One region of the Bacillus sp. V33-4 genome, then DNA from elsewhere that is predicted to be linked to it. Evidence: riboswitches for the same ligand, from Rfam matches in the RefSeq annotation. Region 1 holds a riboswitch; each other region holds the start of a gene.
The links. A riboswitch is a leader RNA that binds a small molecule or an ion and turns the genes downstream of it on or off. The one in region 1 is predicted to bind cyclic di-GMP.
Positions count from the first base shown of each region.

Region 2: it holds a riboswitch for cyclic di-GMP, as region 1 does, so the genes downstream of both, CVD23_RS04550 (hypothetical protein) here and CVD23_RS11995 (DUF5667 domain-containing protein) in region 1, are expected to answer to the same signal.
Region 3: it holds a riboswitch for cyclic di-GMP, as region 1 does, so the genes downstream of both, CVD23_RS04425 (helix-turn-helix domain-containing protein) here and CVD23_RS11995 (DUF5667 domain-containing protein) in region 1, are expected to answer to the same signal.

Region 1 covers NZ_PGVC01000030.1:29,083-37,019, reverse strand. Annotated here, with positions in the region: gene CVD23_RS12025 (sensor histidine kinase) at 1-570, shown strand, start outside; gene CVD23_RS12020 (response regulator transcription factor) at 548-1,249, shown strand; gene CVD23_RS12015 (hypothetical protein) at 1,669-2,568, shown strand; gene CVD23_RS12010 (acetamidase/formamidase family protein) at 2,656-3,558, shown strand; gene CVD23_RS12005 (APC family permease) at 3,606-4,994, shown strand; gene CVD23_RS12000 (plasmid pRiA4b ORF-3 family protein) at 5,815-6,414, opposite strand; cyclic di-GMP riboswitch class I at 6,591-6,676, shown strand; gene CVD23_RS11995 (DUF5667 domain-containing protein) at 6,740-7,937, shown strand, end outside.
Region 2 covers NZ_PGVC01000010.1:40,513-48,449, reverse strand. Annotated here, with positions in the region: gene CVD23_RS04560 (S8 family peptidase) at 1-886, shown strand, start outside; gene CVD23_RS04555 (helix-turn-helix transcriptional regulator) at 1,131-2,351, shown strand; gene CVD23_RS21805 (hypothetical protein) at 2,365-2,511, shown strand; cyclic di-GMP riboswitch class I at 2,688-2,770, shown strand; gene CVD23_RS04550 (hypothetical protein) at 2,895-3,146, shown strand; gene CVD23_RS04545 (LacI family DNA-binding transcriptional regulator) at 3,245-4,222, opposite strand; gene CVD23_RS04540 (GAF domain-containing sensor histidine kinase) at 4,540-6,402, shown strand; gene CVD23_RS04535 (response regulator) at 6,377-7,024, shown strand; gene CVD23_RS04530 (hypothetical protein) at 7,027-7,251, opposite strand; gene CVD23_RS04525 (S8 family serine peptidase) at 7,464-7,937, shown strand, end outside.
Region 3 covers NZ_PGVC01000010.1:17,280-25,216, reverse strand. Annotated here, with positions in the region: gene CVD23_RS04455 (polysaccharide biosynthesis protein) at 1-584, shown strand, start outside; gene CVD23_RS04450 (RNA polymerase sigma factor) at 904-1,422, shown strand; gene CVD23_RS04445 (TrkA C-terminal domain-containing protein) at 1,461-2,168, opposite strand; gene CVD23_RS04440 (hypothetical protein) at 2,339-2,608, opposite strand; gene CVD23_RS04435 (magnesium transporter CorA family protein) at 2,888-3,829, shown strand; gene CVD23_RS04430 (HD domain-containing phosphohydrolase) at 3,921-5,609, opposite strand; gene CVD23_RS04425 (helix-turn-helix domain-containing protein) at 5,769-6,263, opposite strand; cyclic di-GMP riboswitch class I at 6,666-6,754, opposite strand; gene CVD23_RS22305 (DUF3243 domain-containing protein) at 7,660-7,743, opposite strand; gene mscL (large-conductance mechanosensitive channel protein MscL) at 7,926-7,937, opposite strand, start outside.

The DNA.
Region 1 (7,937 bases):
TTATTTAATACTTTGAATGCTTTTTTATCTTTGAGCAGGATTGGCCGGTATCGAGATATGACAGCGGGTATGGAGAAATTCGCACTTTTTTTGCGATATCGATACCACGACCATGAGGTGCTTGTTCCATTTAAAACGGAATTGGAACATACAAAAAACTACATATCCGTTCAACAGCTTCGATTTGGTCCCCGACTACATATTAAATATGATCTCGCTCCAGCGGCTATCGAATGTAAAATTCCTCCCTATACATTACAAACATTAGTAGAAAACTCTTTCAAACACGGATTAGAAAAAAGGCGTGGCGACAAAGTTTGTGTTATAAGACTTGCCCGTCAAGGGAACTGGGTAGTGCTGACTGTACTCGATAACGGTTTAGACGTAATTAAAAAGCAATCGTTTGTAAGCGGGACAGGTCTTGCCAATATACGGAGAAGATTTGAATTGATCTTTGATTTACCTACTTCAGTTACGCTTGGAAAAACAAAAGACGGCCATACCATTGCCGAGGCTAAATGGCCGTATATACCGGGGGATGAATCGGATGAATATCCTAATCGTGGATGATGAATATTTGGAAATTGAACAACTTCGTTTTTTGATTCAGCGCAAGTTTCCTTTTTGGAATCTATTTGAAGCAGAAGATGCCGTGATGGCCTGGAAAATAATCGAGAAGGAAAACATTCAACTGGCGTTTGTCGATATCCACCTGCCCGGAGAAGATGGTCTTCAATTATCCAAAAAGATTAAAGGGAAATTTGATCATTTAGAAGTAGTGATCGTGACGGCCCACCAGCATTTTCACTATGCGAAGGAAGCTATTAAAATAGAAGTGCTGGATTATCTTGTAAAACCCGTCATTGAAAATGAACTATATGGAGTCATTGATAAATATATAAGCGAACATCAATATGTGATCGCTAAATCGGCACATGTCCAATATGCTGTAAAACGGATCGAGAGGGATTATGCCAGGAAACTTAGCCTCCAAGAAATCGCCGAAGAAATACCTGTGCACCCTTCTTACTTAAGCCAGCGATTTTCTGAGGAAATAGGTTCTACCTTTCAAGAATATCTGTTAAGCTATCGAATTCATCAATCTAAGACATTATTATTGAAGCATCCAAACTGGAGCATGACAAGAATCGCTGAATCAGTCGGTTTTTCCAGTCAGCATCATTTTAGTAATGTTTTTAAAAAGAGAGAAGGAATCACACCTTCTAACTATAAGGAGCAAAGCAAATGATCGATTGGTATGTCATCTTGTTTTTGGCCATTACACTATTAATTTTTCATATGAAAGAATTCGGGGAACATACTAGTCCAGCTGATTATATGCAAACCCAGGGTAAGATTCCAGTGTCCAAGGGGACCATTTCTCTGCTTTTTCAACTAATCACCGGAACTTTTCTATTTATTCCTTTTTACTTTACGATGCACTATAGTTATCTGTCAGGATTAGCAATTGCCTTATCTGGAGGATTCATTCTGTTTCTGTTTAGCAGAAAGATTGAATCTTTAAATGTATTACTGTGTAAAGCAGGGGAAAGAAAAGATTATTTTAAAACTGTTTTTACGAAAAATGGCCGGTTTGCTTTTTATTTCATCTTGTTTATGGCAAGTTGTGAAGGGCTTATTGTTAGTATTTTGTTGGCTTGTTCCTTTATGGAATCAGTATTTTATATCTCCTCGTATTGGACAAGTGCTTTTCTATTATCTTTTGGTTTTGTGTTTGCGGGAATGGGAGGGGTACAGGGTATTCAAAAGGTAGGTGCCTGGTTAATGGCGTTTTTCTTTATTGGCGTCACCATGATCCCTCTCACTACTTACCTCATTCATGGTGTTCAATCTACCTATCTCAATTTTGTACGCAATAATAGCGTTGACTTCGGAGCAGGGTCATTCATTCTTGCCTGTTTCCTTTTCATGTTGTTTATGGCAGCACAATTGATGGTTTATTTTTTTATCAGTCCGGATCTTTCATCAATGAAAAAGAACAGACTGAAAATAACAGTGAGCTTAAGTGCGATCTGCTGGAGTGCGGTTCCCCTGTCGGTTACAGTCATCGTCGTGTATTTGCTGTCGGTTACAGAGCGGGCGGATCTACTAAGTGGCATTACGCAACAGCTTTCGCCTCCTTTGTTATATATATTGATTGTGAGCGTTTTATCAAGTTTTGCGCTTGGAATAGGTATCTCCCTTCATAAATTGACTAGCCTGATTTTCATGGTTTTTCCGGGGCGATTCACGGTGAGAAAAAGTTATTTCTTCAACCTTTTTTTGTGCTTATTGACGATGTTCACCATGCTGGTTTTTAAACCAACATTGTATGCGACTTTTATTTTTTACCTCAATTTTTTTGTATCCCTTGCTTTCGCTTTATGGCTGTTAGTAAAATCTAATGTTCAGTGGGGCATTGAATTTTCATTGATCCTTGTTTTGTTTGTTTTAATAGGGTGCTGGGTTTCTTTTGCATTCAAAGAAATGACTGGGCCTATTATAAGTTTTGCTTTATCCGGGATAACATTATTTGTTGTTTTTGTTAGAAAAGTCAGAAAAATATAAAAATAATACAAAAACAACTTATTATTTTGCAAAACAGGGGTTCTTCTCTTTTTTATAATTAGGAAAAAGGAAGGAGTCTGAAATATCGTGCAAACATTATCAAAAGAACAATTCTTTTATTTTTTCAGTAAACGTAATAAAACAGCTCTAACGGTTTCTTCGGGTACACAAGTTATCATTGACACATATGATTGCTTTCAAAACCAAATTCAATCTCAGGATACAGGCTTAAACGCCATTGACTGGAATCAGATTAATCCGGCAACAGGATCGGTTTATGTTGAAGGAGCGAAACCGGGTGATGTATTAAAGGTGAGGATTGACAACATTGAGCTGGGTGAACAAGGGGTAATGGCAGTCGGGCCTGGTTTGGGTGTTATGGGTCATCGCATTGATGAATTTCAGGTAAAGCTCATTCCGATTAAAGACAATAAAGCTATTTTTAATGAAAAAATATCAATAGCTTTAAATCCAATGATCGGTGTCATCGGGGTAGCTCCCGAGGGAGATGCTGTCTCCTGCGGAACACCCGGGGCACATGGCGGAAATATGGATACAACTCTTATCACCACGGGGGCAACCTTGTATTTTCCTGTTTTTCAGGAAGGTGCTCTATTCGGCCTGGGGGATTTGCATGCGGCGATGGGAGACGGGGAAATCGGTGTGTCGGGAATCGAAATCCCAGGGAAAGTAACGGTTACGTTAGAAGTCCTTATAGGGACATCTATTCCGTTTCCTTTTTTAGAAAATGAACAGGGCGTTGCTGTCATTGTTTCAAAGGAAACTTTAGACGAAGCAGCCAAAGCGTCAGTTGAGCTAATGATAGACACGTTACTTCCTCATACAGATTTAACCTTGGCTGAGTTGACTATGCTGATGAGTGCAGTCGGGCAAGTTCAAATTTCGCAAATTGTCGATCCGTTAATGACGGCAAGATTTGTTGTGCCAAGAAGTGTACTTGACGCTTATGGGGTAAAGCTGTTTGGATAAACTTCATCGTGAAAAAGTACGCGAGTATATAAAGGGGGGGAGATTGGATGGATCCGAATGTTCAACAAGCCAATCAGATAAATACAGAAATTGACGTTAACATTGAAGATTATGGCTATAAGCAAGAGTTAAAAAGGTCTTTATCGTTTTGGGATTTATTAATTTATGGTCTTATTTTTATGGTGCCAATTGCACCGTTCGGGATTTATGGATATGTCGCAGAAGGTTCGAATGGAATGGTCGCACTTGCATATTTAATTGGGATGATAGGAATGATTTTTACTGCATTAAGTTATGCAAGAATGTCTGAAGCCTTTCCTATCGCAGGTTCCGTTTATTCTTATGCACAGCGCGGGATTAACGAACATGTCGGTTTTTTTGCCGGTTGGGTGATCTTACTGGATTATATCTTAATCCCTTCGTTATTGTATTTAGTCAGCGCTGCGGCTTTAGGTGATATCGTGCCTGGGGTCCCAATGATTGTATGGCTTCTTATATTTATTGGAATTAATACTGTCATTAATGTATTTGGAATTGAAATAACGGCCAAAGCAAATAAGGTGATCGTTGTTCTTGAATTAATTGTGCTGGCGATATTTGTGATTGCCGCTATCATTGCCATCTCAAAGGGCGTAAATGGAGCAGAATTTAATTTTAAACCGCTCTATGACCGTGATAATTTTAGCATCGGAATGGTCATGGGTGCTGTGTCGATTGCTGTTTTAAGTTTCCTTGGTTTCGATGCCATATCGACGCTGTCCGAAGAAACAAGAGGAGGAAACAAAGTTGTTGGACGTGCAGTTATTTTCTCCTTATTGGTCGTCGGGGTATTATTCATTATTCAAACATGGGTTTCAGCCTTAATTTGGCCAGACTATACAACATTTGAGAATGCGGATGTAGCTTTTTACCAAATTGCTGAAATTGCAGGCGGTACCTGGTTGAAGTGGACAACTACCCTGGCTACAGCGCTTGCATGGGGAATTGCCAATGCATTAGTAGCACAGGCAGCTATCTCCAGGATTTTATATAGCATGGCACGTGACAAAAAGCTTCCTGGCGTTCTATCTAAAATTCATCCAAAGTTCCAAACTCCATACATCAGTACTCTTGCAGTAGCAGGAATCTCTTTAGTGGTGACAGTGTTCTTTGCTTCTAAAATCGATGGGTTGGCATCTCTTGTTAATTTCGGGGCATTAACCGCATTCCTGTTCTTGCATATCTCAGTCATCAATTATTTTATCCGCAAGAAAAAGAGCAAAGATTACTTAAATCACTTGCTATTCCCGGTAATCGGATTATTTATCATCGGTTTCGTATGGTATAGCCTTGATGCAACCAGCAAACAACTCGGTTTTATATGGATGGCAATCGGAATAGTTTATATGATTTATTTAAAGCTGGTGAAGAAGGATTCTTCTTTGAATGTGGAGTAAGAGACGGGGGAGGAATTATTCAAGAAGGGCTTACTCTCTATTACCTGGAATCTAAAGTGGAAAATGGGCAGAAGAATAAATTCATTTGGTTTTTGCTAGCTTGGCCCAAGTTGCTAAGCTAGCTTTTTATTTGACTAAAAATATGAATTGCACACTTAAAGCAAGTCGAGCCGAAGCCTTTGAAAGAATACATTTGATAAATTTGAGTTTTCTTTCATAGATCGGGGATTTCGAAAGCGGGACAAATAAAAAAGGCCTTGCCAATAATCATCAATGATCTCATAGCAAAGATCCTTATACTTTTCGTAGATATTGAAATATATTAACTAAAAATCCTTTTTCGAGGTTTATTCCAAATTTTTATATACTTATCGCCTTCTTTTGTTATGAAGAATTTAATTCCGATCAATTTTAAAGGAGTAAAGATTTCTTTCATATATAATAACGGCATTACCTTAACCTCCTGTTTGTCTAGTAATCCAATAATAACTTGATAAGTAATCTCTATAAACAAAAAGTTCTCGATAAAGAACGACAGGATTTTCGATAATGATCGTATGTTTGCATGAATAAAGGGTTTAATATTGTTTGTTAATAGGGTATTTTGAAGAATTTAACAGAAAAAGATCACAAAATAACACCTCTCTACTGGGCGTTTATTTAATGTCCACTATATCTTTTTCAGCTAAACTTGGTTTTTGTAGTTGACTTTAAGTTAGACTCTCCAGAAAAAGACAGTGCGCATAAACGAGACTGGGGGAAAAAGCTATCATGATCAAAATAAGAGTGGAAAATTTCAATCCACTCTTAAAACAAGCTCTTATCGTTTCCTGTTTGTCAAAACCTTTTTAAGAGATTGGTTGACTTGATCAATGTCAAACGCCTCCGGATCAATAGGTCCATACCATTCGCGCAGCTCCTCCATGTATTCCTTTTCCTCTTGATCAAGTTGCCGGTCCCCCTGATCTTGAAAAGCTTGTAACAGAGCTGAATAACCGTAAATACCTCCAACGTCTTCCGGTGGGCATGCGCGTTTTCCTTTTAGGCAGACAGGGTATTTAAGCTTTTCAGATACTTGCTCGATCTTTTCTACTGTCACCATATGCTCCCAGTCATCTCCGAAATCATAGGTGTAGAGGAATTCATCCTTTTCTGTTCGGATCCAGTCTCCCAGCTTTTCTTTCCGTGAATCAGTTGTTTCCCTCATTTTAGGAAGGAAAAACCCAGTCTCTAATTCATCTTCGGGAAGCTCAATCAAAACATCATTATATTCAAAACTGTATAAATGATAGTTTTCCCAGCCCATTAATACTTGAATCACTTCATGCAGCTGGTGGAAGGTTAACTCGCTATGCACTTCGATCCTTCTCCAAATAGGCGGCCGGATACCTTTTAGTGATACTTTCAATTGGTACGTCATTATAGGTTTTGCTTTTCGCACAGAACTTTTTGGTTTTTTTGTTCCTGTTCTTATATTTTTGATCTGATAATCCAACAATTCACCCACTTCTGCTTTAACGGTAGTTAATAAAAATTTTTTTATTTCGCCAATTTCCCCCTCAAATTTCGACATGGAATCGTATAGAATATTAGAAAAGTTGATAAAGGCAAAACCATTGAAAAATGGCGACGCAAAGCTAGAGGGACTAACGGGGTAAAACCTATGTCAGCCAGCTGCCAGACCAGTGCGGACGAAGATAATAGCTTTTTCATCTTTTCTTATTTTTTATAAGGAGAGAAGTTAAATGAACAGAAATATCAAGCGGCTCATTTCGGGCGGAGTTTTCATGGGAGGCCTATTGTTTAGTACTGCGGCTTATGCAGAGGGAGACACAGCGCCAGCTGATGATACAGTAAACGCACCATTTTCCCAAGTTGCAGCAGGTACCACACCGGACAATAGTTTTACTTATTTCTTTGATAAGCTGTCTGAAGATTTGCAGTTATTTTTTGCGTTTAATGATGTAAAGGAAACCGAATTATTGCTTCAATTTTCTCAGGAGCGGCTTTCGGAATTAGCTGAAATAGCCGAGACAGATCAAGATCAATATATTACGAACTTAATTGATGAATACTTAGTTTCCTTGCAGGAAGCGGGCGATAAGGTTGCGCAGATTGTATTGGATTCGGATCTGAACGGAGAGGTAAAGGATCAGTTAACAAGTGAGTTGGAGCAAACTGCTGCACTCGATATCCCTGGCGAAGACTTATTAGCAGACAATAAATTAGAGGAATTGAATTCTACTAAAAAAGAAGCTTTTATAGTAGCGAGCGTGGTTAAGGAATTAAATACAGAAAAGGTAAAAGCACTACGTGCAGAAGGCCTGGGATTTGGACAAATTGTAAAAGTTCTTGCTCTATCTGAGGAAAGCGAAAAAACAGAAGCAGAAATTGTTGATTTATTAAAGAATAAAAATATGGGCTTTGGGCAAATAGCAAAAGAGTTAAATATAGACCTGGGCAAACTGGTTGGTAAAGTGATTAATCAAAAAGAAGATCTAATCGAAGAGGCGATAGAACAAGCGAAAAAATCAAACGATACAGCCACGGTAGAAAGATTGGAAAAATCACTGAAAGATATTAAGAAACAGAAGGTTGAATTTGAAATAGTTAAGGAATATGCGGAAATAGAGCAGGAAGCATCAGAGAAGCTTGCCAAAATTCAAGAAAAGCTCGCAACGGGTGAAATCACCAAGGCGGAAGCTGATAAAAAAATTAAAAAAATTCAGGAAAAAGTTGCAAAGGAACTGAAAGAATTACAAGAAGACGCAGATGAAGAACTGGCAGAACAGAATGAAGAAGGAAATTCCAACGACAGGGAAGAAGAAGATAACGAAGGGCAATACGACGATGATGAAGAGCAAAATGATTCAAATAATATAGCTGAGAACACAGAAAATAATAAAAAACAAGCAGAGCAAACTGCTTCAAAACAAAAGGAAT
Region 2 (7,937 bases), on a different contig from region 1:
CAGTGCCATCCAGAGAACAAGCGGCGGAAATGGAATTAAAGTGGCGGTTCTCGATACAGGTGTTAATCGAAACCATATTGATTTGGTCCAAAACGTTGAGCAATGCAAAGATTTCACGCAAACTTCACCATTAGTAAATGGCAGCTGTACAGACCGGAACGGCCACGGCACACATGTCGCCGGAACAGCTCTTGCAAATGGAGGAAGTGACGGGCTTGGCATCTACGGTGTAGCGCCGGAAGCCGAGCTTTGGGCATATAAAGTGCTCACTGACAGTGGTTCAGGATACTCTGATGACATAGCAGGAGCGATTCGCCATGTTGCAGATGAAGCAGCCCGAACAGGTTCAAAGGCAGTCATCAATATGTCACTGGGTTCTAGCGCGAAAGATACACTTATTTCAAATGCAGTTGATTACGCATATAGCAAAGGCGTGCTAGTCGTTGCTGCTGCAGGGAATTCTGGTCCGAACAGCAATACAATCGGTTACCCGGGAGCATTGGTAAACGCGGTTGCAGTCGCCGCTCTTGAAAATGTCCAGCAAAATGGCACATACCGGGTTGCCAATTTCTCATCACGAGGGAACCCGAACACAGATGGAGACTATGTGATTCAAGAACGTGATGTTGAAATTTCATCACCGGGAAGCGCTATCGAATCTACCTGGTATGATGGCAACTATAATACAATCAGCGGAACTTCAATGGCAACACCGCATGTCGCCGGACTTGCTGCGAAAATATGGTCTGCAAGCCCAACCTTAAGCCATGTGCAACTGCGTGCACAGTTGCAAAACCGCGCAAAACAGTACGACATTAAAGGCGGAACCGGTGCAGCAACAGGTGATGATTATGCATCCGGATTCGGATTTGCAAGGGTAAAATAATGTCAGGATTACCGGCTGTCGCCAGATAACTGTCTGGCAAACTAGTTTATAATAAAAGAACGCCTGGATACTTGTGATCCAGGCGTTTTTCCGATGTTTCTATTAAATTTTTCGGGGTAAACGATGGAAGTGATAAGCCCTTCTGTTCTGACCAGTTTCTTTAAATCGGCATTTTTACCACTTTTTAAGTGAATATTTTGAAAATTTTGTTATAATTATTATAAAAGCAAAGGTGGTGGCTTTGATGGAATACGGACCTTTGATTAAATTTTACCGTACGCAAAAAAAGCTGACGCTTAAGGATCTCGCCGCAGGAATTTGTTCTGTTTCGCATTTAAGCAAAATTGAACACAATTCTAAAGATGCGAACATAGAAACAATTATGCTTCTGCTAAACAGATTAAATATTAGTCTCGCTGAGATAAGTGAGCAAGAACAATTAATCGGTTTCCTCTTGAATGAACTTAAGGATAAAATTGATTTTTATCTTAAAGACGAGGCCCAGCAACTCTTTGAACAGCTCTCCGATCTGGAGAATATCATTCCTTTTTCGTCATACTTATATAAGTATGAGCTTATTAAATACAGATACCAACTATTTCAGCGATTCCTCGTCGAAGCAGAGCAGCAGCGTGATATGTTAAAGAAACAAACAAGAAATTTTTCCCAAAATGAGAACTATTTATATCAAAGCTATAATGCGTTATTTTTAATATTAAAGGGGCAGTTTAAGAAAGCGGATGAGGCATTCGACCAGCTGCTTACAGATAAGAATTCTGAGTCTGCTACAGGTGAACTTATATACCATCGGGCGCTCGTAAAAAGCTCGCTTAAGCAATCCAGCTTTGCGATCCATTACGGCAAACACGCATTACAATTATTCATGAATCAGCATAATTTTAAAAGAATTCTTCATTCATTAATGTTGCTTGGCATCAACTATACGAATTCGAAAATATATGATGAGGCGTTAAGTTGCTTTAAGCATCTGATTCGGAATGCAGAAATGTTGAATGACCAGCATCTTCTTTCGCAAATCTATCATAATATGGGGTTTCTTCAGTGGAAAATGGGTAATCTGGAGCAAGCCTTAAAATATTATAACAAAAGCTTGGCTCTACAGAGTAAACAATCGAGTCAATACTTGATCACATTGTATTCTGTCGGAGAAATCTATTATTCTTTACTAGACATGGAGCAAGCACACTTAACTTTCGATGAACTATCGCAACTGTCGGCCCAATTGAGCATAAAAAAGTATCAAATATTGGCGCGATATTATTTAACTGCTATTGATTCGAAGGAAAAATCGATTGAATATTTAGAAACTAAGGTGATTCCATACCTAGAACAGAACAGTGAGTATATGGATGATGTGAGCCATTTTTACCACCTGCTTTCATTGCATTACCGGGAAATCGGCATGCATAAAAAGGCAGTTAAATATTTAGAAAAAACCAGTTAAGGGGGAAAAATTAATGAGAAAATTGTTGGGTACTTTTTGTTCTGTTGGATTATTTGCTTTGCTGAGTCTAGGTGTAATCAGTTTAGGTGAAACGCAGCTTTCACATGCAGCTACTGAAGAACCGTCAGGACCGCCAATTCAGCCGCCTGCTATGAAGTGATATTGGCGTGCCGAAAAAAACAGCCTGAAGCGAAATGCTTCAAGGCTGTTTTTTTGTTTAAGGTTGTTTTTTTTAAAAGTAAACTAGTAAAATATGACTAAATTTGTGCGAAAATGTAAGAAATTTGCCGAAAAAGATTGAAAAAACGCACAATTGGTTTTAGTATAAAAGTAACGAAATGTTAAAGGCAAACTTATTGAAAAATAAGGACGCAAAGCCGCGAGTCTAAGGCGTAAGCTATGATAGTCGGGTTGCCAAAAAGGAACGGGTATTGCTGCTGCTGTTAAAGGTTTGTCTCCTTTAATATAAAGCATCCACCATCTTTTTTGGATGGTTTTTTTTGTTCGCCATTTTCGTGGCGGTAAATGAGAGGGAAGGCGGAGATGAAGTTGACTGTTTTGTTTGGTACGGTCGAATATTTTGAAAGAGAACTACTTGAATACACAGCGGTTATAAGCCTGAAAGAAATGGGCAAGGACTATATTTCTGCGGCCTATTCAAGATTGGAAGACGAGCTTTTAAACGATTTTATCTGTGATGATAAGGTGAAGGTAGAATGTCTGCGGAATTTGTCGGTGGCAAAGGATAGATTGGAAGACAAAATTTTTGAAACGCCGATCGGGAAGATTGTGTGAGCATTTGGCGCACCGTACGACTATCACCCAAAGAAGACTGCAATCCACTTACGATGGAACAGTCTTCTTTTGTTTTCTATTAATGGCTGGATATAACATTAAGCAGTTGAACGTACGATTAGCTTGTAAGGAAGTTCGACCTTTTCCACTTTATTGTCGTTGTCAGCAATTAATGAGAAAGCGAGGTTAAAAGCGTTTTGTCCTAGCAAAACACTGTGATGCTCAATTGTAGTAATATCAAGTACTTTTGAAATTGGGTGGTTATCGAAACCAATAACAGCTAGATCCTCCGGCACTCTAATTCCGTGTTTCCGCGCTTCGGTTACAATCCCTGCTGCAACCTGGTCACAGGCGACCAGCAATGCAGTAGGCCGGTCCTTCATGTGAAGAAGCTCATGCACGACCCTTATGCCATCTTCTATAAAGATGCATTGGTCAAACATCCAATCATTGTGAATGCTCGCTCCGATTTCTCCTAACGCATCCAGATAGGCTTTTTTTCGCTGGCGGCTGTTGAAGCTGTGCCCTCTTGCGATGCAGTAGCCAATCTTGCGATGGCCTTTCGAAATAAGATGGTCCATTCCAAGTTTAAAGCCTCCATAATGATCTATAAACACAGAAGAAATAGCGGCTCCGCGCGTATCTTCGCAGGCTACGATCGGGCCAAATTGCGAAAACGGTTCAATTTCGTCCCAACTGCTCGTTTTTGAGCAAATGATAACCCCATCAATTTGCTTCATTTTTAACAGTTGCAAAAATTTAAGCTCCTCTTCAGCCTTGTAATCTGTCTGGCACATAATAAACCGGTAATTATGCTCAAGTGCTGCACTGGCAATCCCCTGGACGATATCACCAAAGTGGGGATGGTTAATAAAAGGAAGAATCACGCCAACCGTATAACTTTTCCCTTTTGCCAGATTTACTGCGTTCAGATTTTGGATATAATCAAGCTTTTTAATTGCGTCCAAAACAGTTTTCCGCTTATCTTCCTTCACGTACGGGTGATTATTCAAGACGCGGGAAACCGTCGTAACTGATACACCGGCGATTTTTGCCACTTCCTTGATATTGGCCACTTCCGGTCCTCCTCTTGAAATTTTTCCATTAAGATCACTTTAAATGTATCATAAACACTTATAAAGCAGGAACCATTCTTGCCTTAAGTCCCTGCAGTTGATAAAACTTTTGTACTATAAAAGATAACCCGTTCGATGAATAGTAAAGATGGTCAGTCTTTGCCATAATGAACACCAACAAAATCCTTTAGGGGATTTGGCCCAGCATTGGTCAGCGGCTCTGCCATTCGACCAGTCTGGGTTTTTTAATTTGTGTTTTATTGCTGATATCGATAGAATCAATTTAACAGAATATTCATGATAAAGGGGGTGTCGGTGTGAGTAGCCTGGCACTTTTTGAAAAAAGGGAAAGTTATTCGAAGCTGTTTCTTTCGGCCATTTCGCTTCTTGGCTGGGTAACCGTTCTTTGCCAGTTGTTTTATTTTGATCGACCAACAGATTTGGTTCCTATGCTGCTGCTGATTGTATTTTTATTCATAAGCGAATACTATCCAATGCCTGTTTGGAGAGGCTTTACCGCAATTACCTTCCCGCTCGTTTACGTGCTTTACCTGCTCTATGGACTTCCATACACACTTGTCATCTACGCTGTTGTTGTGCTGTCAGTGAATATCCTGCAGCGCCGCCCTTTAAGAATCATTTTTTTTAATCCCGCCCAGCTTGTTGTCAGCTTATTTTTAGCGGAACAACTTTGGTCGTTCCTCAGCGTTTTTTTACCAAGTGGAATTGAATCAAATACTCTTTTAGGAATCATTGAATATTGCACTTTATTAATCTTGTTTTTTATTATTAATAACACGATTGTCGATTTCGTTCTGATGATTCGTCCGCAGCCATATCCGCTCAAGGATTGGAATCAAAAAATGGTCACAGAGCTAATCAGTATCACGCTCTCGTTAGCCTATGGACTGCTTTTGTATTTGCTTGGCAGCCAAAACCGCGGCGAAATTGATTTCTTTTCTTATTTTTTCTTTTTTTCACCATTGGTGGGCATTGCCCTGTTAAGCTCGACGATCGTAAGGCTCAAAAAAGAAAAACGGCGGATGAAGGCACTCTTTTCAATCACAACAGAGTTAAATCAACACCTGCCCGCAAAAGAATGGTTGTTAACGTTAAAAAACAGTTTTAATGACTTCATTAATGTTGAAGCCAGCCTTCTTTGGATTAAAGAGAATGGAGTGTGGAAACGGGAAATCGAGGACGGGAGAGTAAATGGTAATCTGGAATTGTCCCCAGAAATGATTGTCGGGTTTGAGGAGATAAAAAAACCGCTGATTTACGCCAATCGCAAAAAGCAGGCCGGAATAGCGGATTCGTTTTTCGATCGGGATATTAAAGCGCTCATGTACTCCCCGCTCGTTGTCGAAAATGAAACAGTCGGCATGTTTATCGTTGGCAAGAGCAGGACGAAAAGCTTCGAGGATGACGATGTTCAATCGATTGCGACGCTGTCCAATCAGCTTGCTGTTATAATGAAGACAAGAATGCTTTTTTCTGAAAAAGAAAAACGGATTGTTCTCGAGGAACGCAACCGGATCGCCCGCGATATTCACGATGGGTTGGCACAAACACTTGCCGGAGCTGTCATGAAGCTCGAAACAGCCGAAAAAAAATTCGACAAGAACCCTGATGAGACAAAAAGATTAATAACAGCCAGCGTGATGAGGCTGCGCCAAAGTTTAAAGGAAGTTCGCGAATCGATTTATGCTTTGCGGCCTTATCCTACTGAGCGGGTCGGGCTTGTCACCGCGATCACGAGAAAGATTGCAGCTGTCCAGCAGGAGCATGGGCAGAATATCCAGTTTGAAATTAGGGGCAAAGAACTGGAGCTCAGCCCGATGGTAGAAAAAGTATTGTTTGATACGTTTCAGGAAAGCCTGCAAAATAGCATAAAGCATGCAAGGGCTTCAGGTATCGAGATTTTATTGAGCTATCAAACAGAGCATATTTTACTGAAAATAGAAGATGACGGCAACGGTTTTTCGCTTTTCCAGGCAATGCTTAAAGCCCGAAACCAACCGCATTTTGGCATTTTGCACATGAACGATGCCGCGGATAAAATCAATGCTTCGCTTCAAATAGACAGCAAGGAAGGAGAGGGGACAGAGGTTACACTTATAGTACCAAAAATGGGGTTTGAAGGGGGAGATTCAGTTGATAAGGCTCATGCTAGTGGATGACCATGCTGTGTTAAGAGACGGACTCCGCAACATTTTAGGGATGGAAGACGATATAGAAGTAGTCGGCGAAGCGATTTCCGGGGATGATGCTCTGCAAAAAATTGGCATCATCAAGCCGGATATCGTTGTAATGGATATCAACATGCCAAACAAAAATGGGGTCGAAGTAACTGCGATTATTAAAAAACAATATCCCAATATCAAAGTTTTGGTTTTGACGATGCATAGCCATGACGAGTTTTTCATGTCTGCCATCCGTGAAGGAGCCGACGGCTATTTGTTAAAAGATGCACCATCCGATCAAGTTGTCGCGGCAATCCGCACTGTGGCGAAGGGGGAGTCAGTCATTCACCCGTCAATGACAAAAAAGCTGCTTTCCTTTCACCAGCAAAAGCAAACTGAAACAGAAAATTCCAGCTTAACGGAAAGAGAGAAGGAAGTTCTTCTTTGTCTTGTCGAAGGCTTAAGCAATAAAGAAATTGCACAGCGGCTGTTTATCAGCGACAAAACAGTTAAAATTCATGTCAGCAAGATTTTCAAGAAGTTAAATGTGAAAAGCCGGTCCCAGGTAGTTATTTACGCGGTCCAGAACCAGCTTGTGCCAATGCCGCCGGGCTCCTGAATTTACCAGGGGCCCTTTTTTATTGGCTTTTTAGAAATATCATCAACTTCGCTACTTTTATCATCGACTTCGCTACTTTTATCATCGACTTTGTTAATTTTATCATCAACTTGGCACCATTTATCGTCAACTTGGCACCATTTCGTCAACTTGGCACCATTTATCGTCAACCTCTTCCCTGTTATCGTCAACTTTGGATTTATCATCAACTTCGCACCATTTATCATCAACTTTGTCCCCGTTATCATCAACTTTTCTGCTGCTATCATCAACTTTTAAAATCGATCACCAACTCCCAATCTAAACATGCCCTACTACTTTAGTAGTAAGTAAGTTAATACTACAGGGCAACGAATTTACCCCTTCTGCAGAATAGTGAAGCGGCTTCGCACATGAGATAATTTTTAAAAGCTTAAAATTCAAACTGGGAGTGAAATGGATGAAAATTAGAGCAGCCTTAATATCATTTCTTTTGTTTGTGGCAGTTATTTTCGGAGCAATGATCCCGGGAACTTCCTCAAAAGCAACTGAATTAAACTCGGCTAAACTAGATTCCAGCATAACGGAGGCTCTATCCAATGCGACTGGGCCCATTGAAGTGATCGTGACCTTTAAGGGGACGAGTGGACCAACTGCGAGCCAGCTTGATTTTTTAAAAAATGCAGGGGTTACGAAAGGGATAGCTTTCAAGAGCCTGCCGATCGCCGGTGTTCTCGCGACAAAAGGGCAGATTGAACAGCTTGCCGAAAGCGATCAGGTTCTATCGATCTATTATAATAAAAAACTGGCATATGAAAATGCGGCAGCAACCGATTTAACCGGGGTAGATAAGGTTCGCACAGATGAAAAGATGAGAAAGCTAAACGGCGGGCTGCCTGTTTCCGGTAAAGGCATCGGAGTTGTCATCAATGAT
Region 3 (7,937 bases), on a different contig from region 1:
TGCGTTCCGGTATATCGGAACCGCTGGCAACCGAGCATTTCGGAATCCTTGCCGGGGTGGCGATGACAATTGGCTTTTTCCCGGCGTTCATTGCCCACTCCCTGCTTATCATGTTAATACCGACTGTCTCAAAAGCCTATTCGCAGAATGAAACAAGCAAGCTGCAAAGGCTTCTGCAAAACGTTCTGACAGCGACATTCATTTACGGTGTACCTTCAGTGGTTGTATTTTATTTTTTTGCCGAACCGCTGACGAATTTGTTCTTTCATTCTCCTGTCGCGGCAAGCTACTTGCAAATGCTCTGGCCGTACTTTCTCTTTCACTTTTTTGTTATTCCGATGCAGGCATATTTAATTGGCCTTGGCCTGATCAGGGATGCTTTCATTCATGTGGTCTGGTCAACATGTATATCATACGGACTGATTTTTTTGCTCGGTTCTCTCCATGATCTGCAGATGGGCGGGGTGATCATCGGGATGAATACGGGTACGATTTTACTAACGTTAATGCACTACTTAACAATTGTCAAAAAACTAAATATCTCATGGTCCTTAAAATTATCAAAGCAGAGTGTTTTAAAATAACGAAGGTTTTCCGCTCATTTTAGCGAATTATTAAAGAAAAAATGTTCCACGCGGCTGGACATTGTCTTTTATGGATTTGACGCGAGGAAAATGTTAAATAAAGTGTAGGGGTTGATTATTTCCTTTCGTTTATTTAATAGAGTAACTTTCACAATGTAATAATTTAGACCGAACAACGAATGAAGTTCGTCTTACTAAACAGGAGTATCCCGAAGGAACCGAAATACTATGTTAATTTAGATAACTGTTCGTTTTTCAATTCAAGAATTGCTTTATAAACCTTATGAATAGAGAAGTTTTTTTGAGGGGAGCAGGGACCATGGACCGGGAAATCTACTTTGAAAATGAAATTTGTGAACACGGGGCAGCAGTTTTTCATTATATATATTCGTTAGTTAGGCATAAAGAGCTGGCAGAGGATCTGTATCAAGAGGTTCTTTTGTCTGCTTACCTTGCCCTCGGGCAATTTGAACAAAGAGCCAGGCTGAAAAGTTGGATGTACACGATTGCCCTTAATAAATGCCGGGATTACTGGAGGAAAGAAAAAGGCAGACAGCGTTTTTGGCAGGAGAATGCCTGCATCTATTCCAATGATTATGAAGCAAGTTTATTAACTGAAGAATATGTCATTAAAAAACAGGCTGACGAGGCCGTCGAAGCGTCGATCAAGGAGCTTCCAGCCCGATATCAAGATCCGCTGCTGCTTTTTTATTTTAAAGACTGCTCGTTAGCAGAAATTTCCGATGAAACCGGGATTCCTTTATCTACAGTGAAAACAAGGATGAAAAGGGGAAAAGAGCAACTGCGACCAAAATTGAAAATGCTGGCAGTCCAATAGAAAGCCTTCAGGGCTGTCAGCCAACAATATGGTAAATCCTACTTCTCGCTTAATTCTTCTTTTTTTCGATTTTCTGCAATTTCGATATCCTTGTTGAACCTTTGTTTTATGTGCTGCTTGTTTCCGTATAAAATAATATCATCTCCGGGCTGGAGATCTTCTTTATTGCAATTATTCCGCATGATTTTAATTTCTCCTCTTTGAATAAACAAAATCATAATATCATCATCAGGGCTAAGGATATCAGCGATCTTCTTATTGGCAGCCGGTGACTCCTCATAAAGGGCTAGCTCAAAAAGTTGGTCATCCTCGTTTGTTAATAGAACTTCTTGGATTGGAAGTTCTGATATATCGTAATGTTCTTCCAGATCGTGTTCAAATAGTTTCTCCAGTTTTCTTTTCAGCAAAGGTGTTTTTAAAATCATTAAAATAAAAATCAGTACACCAACTACATAAGCAGCTTCAACCGCATAAAAATTATCGGATAAAATGCTGCTGATTGTCGAAATGATCACCGCCAGTGAAAAGGCACCAAAGAGAATTAAAAAAGTACTAAGCTTTCTCCTGATCGGGTGGTCAATAATAAGTTCCGATTCGCCAGTTGTAAAGCCTGTTGCAGTTAACATCGAGATAACCTGGAACCTCGCTACCCTCGGCTCAAGACCGGTGAGAATAAATAATGTAACGTTGATTTCAATAACCGCAAGAATAATCGCGATATAAATTAAAATAAAAAGAAAACCCACTTTTTATCACCTCAACCTTCTGTTGCCTAAATGAATGAAATTATGCATGTCCAGGAAATAAAAGAACCCGAGGAGACTTTGTCCGCTCAGGTTCTTTTTCTATGAAATTCCAATGTTGTCATCTGATTTGCCACAACTGCCCCGGCGACAAAATGCTCGATTTATTATGATCATGACTGCTTCACTTCGTTGTAATAATTAACAGAGTACATTGCACCTTCACTGACCATCTTGTTGTCTTCGATATCTTCCGGATCCGGGTGTCCTGCTTTTTCTAATGGCGGCAAACTGTTTGGAAGCTGTTTTCCTGGCATGAATTTTTTTCTTAATTTTGTAGAATAGAACTCAATTTTATTTGAATTAGGTTTTAAAGCGAGCCATAATGCTGTAACGCCCACACCGAACAACACGTAAGATTTAACCGAACCAGACTGGATCATGTTTCTGTTCCTCCCTGTCGTTTTTTAATAAGTTAACATCTAAGGAGTTTGTTTCTTTAAGGTATCCCGCCTTGTTGAATAATATGTACCCGTTTTTATTACAGGAGAAACACAATCGAAAACTTTTTATTTTTCATTGATGGGTGAAATTGCTGTCACCGCTAAAAAAAGTATCTGTTCACAAGAATGGGAAACATGAGAAAGGTCTACTAGTTTTAATTGTTATCAAAAAGGGGAAAAAGGGTAACCATGGAAGTGACTTTTTTGGGAGGATAAGATATGGACCATACATTCCTGCAGCATAATTGGAAATGGTATCAGCTAAAATACGATGATGCTGATCTGGTGCATGAGATCACCAAAGAATATCAGCCTTGCGATGACTGGATGAAAGGTATTAAAGAAAAAAAGTCAAATTTGTTACAAATCGATGTGACAAAATTAAATAAGGAATTTTTGAGGGGTTCAATTGTTTATCAGCAAAATATTGACGATAAAGAAGACCACCATCTTTTCTACTTTTACATTACAAGAGAATTTTTTATTACAGTAGGCCTCGACTTTGAGATTCTGGAATCAACAAACCTGCCGGCGATGCTTGACCAGATGGAAAGGGCAACTTCCCCTATTGAGGGTTTTTCCATTTTGCTGGCTGATATCTTAAATAACTTTTTAAGAAAAGTCGACGAATTCGAAGTTCGCCTCAGGAAATTAATGTGGAGGATTCAAGAGGAAAACAATATAAGTATATTGGATGATATTTTTGATACCCGACATGAGTTATTAATCAGGAAAAACTTGATGATACCACTTATGGAGGTTGAAATGGGTTTGGAGGAAACCTTTAATGATGAGATTAATAAAAAGCCGGAATATCAGCGCTTAAGTAAAAGGCTGGAAAGAGGACTACGCTTAATAGGTGAGTACCAGCAGGAAATCGACACAATGATCGATCTTGAGGAAGTTGTTTCCACACATAGGGGAAATGAAATTATCAAAACGTTGACTGTATTTACTGTTCTCTTTACACCGCTAATGGCATTGGGAGCGCTATGGGGAATGAATTTTGAATTTATGCCCGAGCTGAAATGGAAATTTGGTTATTTATATGCCATTATTTTAATGGTCATATCGACCGTGGCCATTTATCTTTATTTAAGATTAAAAGGATGGATGGGAGATATATTGACCCCAAAAGAAAAGGACTCATTTTTCAAATAGCATACTTCCAAGCATCCCTGCCGATAACCGGCAGGGATGTTTGTGATAGCTCCCGATCAGATGGCGGAATTTACACACCGTCACCGAGCAGCTATCCATTCATTCGAGCCATCTCTTTCGTATTTAGTTGATCCAGCATGTCCGCAAGAGTCGCTGCATGAATATCAGCCTTCAGTGCTGACGTGAGCTTAACCGTTAAGCCTGCGGACACGACAATTAACTGGCGGTGCTGTTCCTTTAACCATTGAATCGTCTGGAGCATTTCAGGAAGTTTCTCTTCGGCAGGCGGTGTGAACCCCAAGTATTTCAATTTCTTTTTTTGGATAAAAGCGAGCAGTTCTTCCTTTGGAATTGAAAGCCCAAGGTTATAAACTTTCCAGCGATTGATTGTCAGGACATCCGCTACAATTTGCAGCGGCACTGACTGTTCTTCATTTCCAAACGAGGTCAGAACAATGCTCTCCCGAGTATGATCAATTTCAGGCATGAATTGTTCAAGAGCTTTATGCATGATATTTTTTGTTGCTTCCTCGGCAATCCTTAGCTCGGACATGGCAATTTCACCATTTTTATACTGGGTATAAAGCCTAGTGATTGAACTGTAAATAATTTTCGAGTAAATCTCTTCAATCCTCATCCCGTCAATGATCACCTGGAAAATCTCATAGGCCTGCTTGATGTCTCCGTTTTTTAATACTTTTATGTAAGCATCAAAGTTCTTTTCAGGATCATATTCGGACCACTCGACCAAATTGCTGATAGTTATTGAGTAATTTGATGGTAGTTCAATAGGCTCTAGCTGATCAAGCAGTCTAACGACCGGCAATGTTGGAAAGGCCTCTTTTATTAACACAATCTTCGCATGTTTATTGTTTGATAAATTGACAATTGATTCTGCCGGATAGATTTTCAATAATTCGATAAATTGGATTAGACACTCTTTTTCAAACTTGGGAACATCACTGATTAAAAACTGAATAGCCTGCGCAGCATGAAACGGCTCCCTGTAAGGTCTTTTTAAGGTAAGAGCAGAGTAAACATCGACGATCATTAATATTTTCAGCTCCAATGAAAGCAGGTCATTGATTTTCCCCTCCGGATATCCTGAACCATCGATTCGTTCATGGTGGGATTTGGCCAGAACTGCGACCGCTTCGTCAAAGCCAAGGTTTTTTAATATTTTGTAGCCTTCGATTGCATGATTTTGGACGTTCTGGAATTCTTCAATCGTTAGCTTTGTTTCCTTCTGTAAAATATCTCTTGCTACATTAATTTTTCCAATATCATGCAGCAGATAACCGATCGCCAATTCCTCCAGGTTTTTAACTTCCATTTTGCGGGCAAGTAAAGTACCCATAACAAACACGTCGAATGAATGATAATAGCTGTATGAATCCCAGTTTCGCAAAGCGGCCAGCAAGCTCTCAATTTTCTCATCCATTAAAGTAGAGACAAATAAGTCTTCAACAAACATCAAGTCTTCCAATTCATACAATAGCTTTCCGTAACGATGCTCGTTCGCAAAATGCGTTAAGTTGGTAAAAAAGGTTTCTTTTATAAATTGAATTTGAAAGCTGTTTGAAACGGATTTGTTTTCCTGGCCGGAGTCAGTCAATATCTCGCTTTTAATAGCAATCTTTTTTACACCAAGTGACTTCAGCTTCTTAATAAGTTTTTCATTTAACAGAGTATCTTTTTTGATAACCAGTGTACTGTCGTGATAGATATCATCTTCGAGTATATCCCGGCTTATGACTTTGTCGATGTCTTTTAAAATCATTTATTTTCCCTCCAACTATTCACCATGGATTGAAATAAGAACTATTTGGGAGATATCTGCTGCAAAACCTGTTAGGTCGAATTTCTGTTATCCTTATTGATTCTTTGATATTTTCTGGCGACACTCATTGGGCTTCTGCCCAGGTGTTTACCTATCACTTCAAAGGAATGTCCCTTTGAGATGAGACATAACATTTGCTGAATCTCTTTGGTGGTCCACTTTTTGTAAGAAACAAAATTCTCGTTTTTTTTTTCGTTCATCCTCAACCCACTCGGGTTCGGGTAAGATCGCATGTTGATCTATTTTTTGAAAATTGACTTTGGATTTGTATTCGCCGGCCCATTCCCAAAAATCCTCAGGGTTAATAAACGTAAACTTTCTGGTTGTCCTTGTAATTTTCACACTGCTTTTTAAATGATGATTATCAATCCAGTTTTTGACTGTGTTCGGATCAACATGGAGATGCTTGGCCAGTTCATTCATGGTAAGCATCCCGGTATGCGATTTCGTTTGCGAGATTCCCAGCCTCTTCATTTTCGCGACAACTGCCTTTTCGGTCCTCCTTAACTGATTGGCGATTACAGGTACTTTTTTATTTCCGACACTCACCTTTAGATAATCGACTTCCTCTGTAGTCCATCGTTTGTATAACATTTTTCCATGCACCTTACTTTACCTTTACTATTAAGCTGAAAACTTTAAGCTAAGTATTGTACTGTGTATAGGTTCCAGGTGGCCAGGCACGGAGTTCATCATATTGAAAGACTTGCTTCAGTATTTAAAGGAGTGAGGTAAGCAAAGTGTGACTTAAATACTGAAACAATTGTTCAATAGCAAACTTAAATTGGGTGCGCCCGTTAGATTAATGCAGCCGGGAAAGCGCATACTTGCCTTGGCAATCAATGAAAAAACACTGCATAAAACCTATGTGGTACAGGTACAGTACAACCGTTGTTTATCTAGCATGAAAAATATGGTGTTTCACTTCATTAACTTATCGTTCGCCCCCTTGAGCTATAAAAATAAACCTATTCGCATAAACAGGTTTAAGAAACCTAAAGCAGCTGGCTGACCTGGCAATGTTTCCTGCGTTAGTCCCTTTAGCTTTGCGTCACCACTTTTCAGTGATTTTGCCTTTATAGAGGTAATTACGGTTATTATATATGCCATTCTAAACCAATATGTGTGGAAATTCGACAGCATTTTACGCAGAGGAATAGCATATGTGGTAAATAGAAAAATAGTTTACATAGAAAAAAAGTTATTTCTAAAAAATATTAAAAGTGGGAAATTGCTACATTTCTATCGAAAGTCTTTTTGTTTCTTTTAAGAATCGATCTTTTGTAGGACCTTTATCCTATTCGGAAAGAATTTTTTATGCTTTTTTGATATATTAGTAACCGTATTTTTTTAAATGCTAAATTTTAAATTTTCTATTTACTTTCTATTAACCATCTCATAAAAAGGTACAATTTTTCAGCGCTTTTAGATTGGAGCCTTCGATATTCGTACGATTCAACTATTTGGGAACTGTAATCTTGCACGATGTTTTGAACGGGAGAGTATAAAGCGTTAAGCCGTGGCCAAGTCTCCGGAGGTTTCTTTGATAGACCAGTGTTAAACGAACAAGTGAAAGTATATTCTGCAATATAAAAAGGATGCAACAGATCTGAAGGATTTTCATGGTGGAGGCGCAGATAGGAGCTGTAGCTGTAAATGGAAGATAAGGTAAGCTGAAGTTGAAGGTTGGAGGTTGATTATTATGAACTCTGGATTTTGGCAGCTTCGTTTAATGCTTCTATGAACAGAAGCTGAATTTGTAAAAAAAGAAAGCTCCGGATCAAGAAAACAATCCAGTCGGGAGTGCGGCTCTTTACTGGCGGAAGGAAGAGGGGAAATCGTTTTTTAGGACTCATTGTATCATGAAGTCAACTTCTATTTTAACAGATTACAGGGCATAGCGATAGCAGAAAAGTAGTTCGCGACAAAGAAAAAAGGACATACCCGTATTGGCTTTTAATCATGGAGAATGTCCTGTATATTATAATGGTTATTCCGCATCAACGAGCTTTACGAGCAGATGGGCAAGCTTGTGTCTTTCTTCCTCGTTTCCTGCTTTCCAAAGCTCTTGCAGCAGCTTTTCTTCACGGTTTTTCGGTTCTGCATGATCCGCGAAATAATCGCCGAATTTCTTGGTGTGGTAGCAAGCTGAGCATCCGATAAGCCAATCTTTTTTCCAAGATCCAAACGATTTTCAAATAAGCTTTAAAATTTTCAGCAAATAAAAATATGGCAGCAGAGGAAATTTAAGAGCGATTATAATTGTTT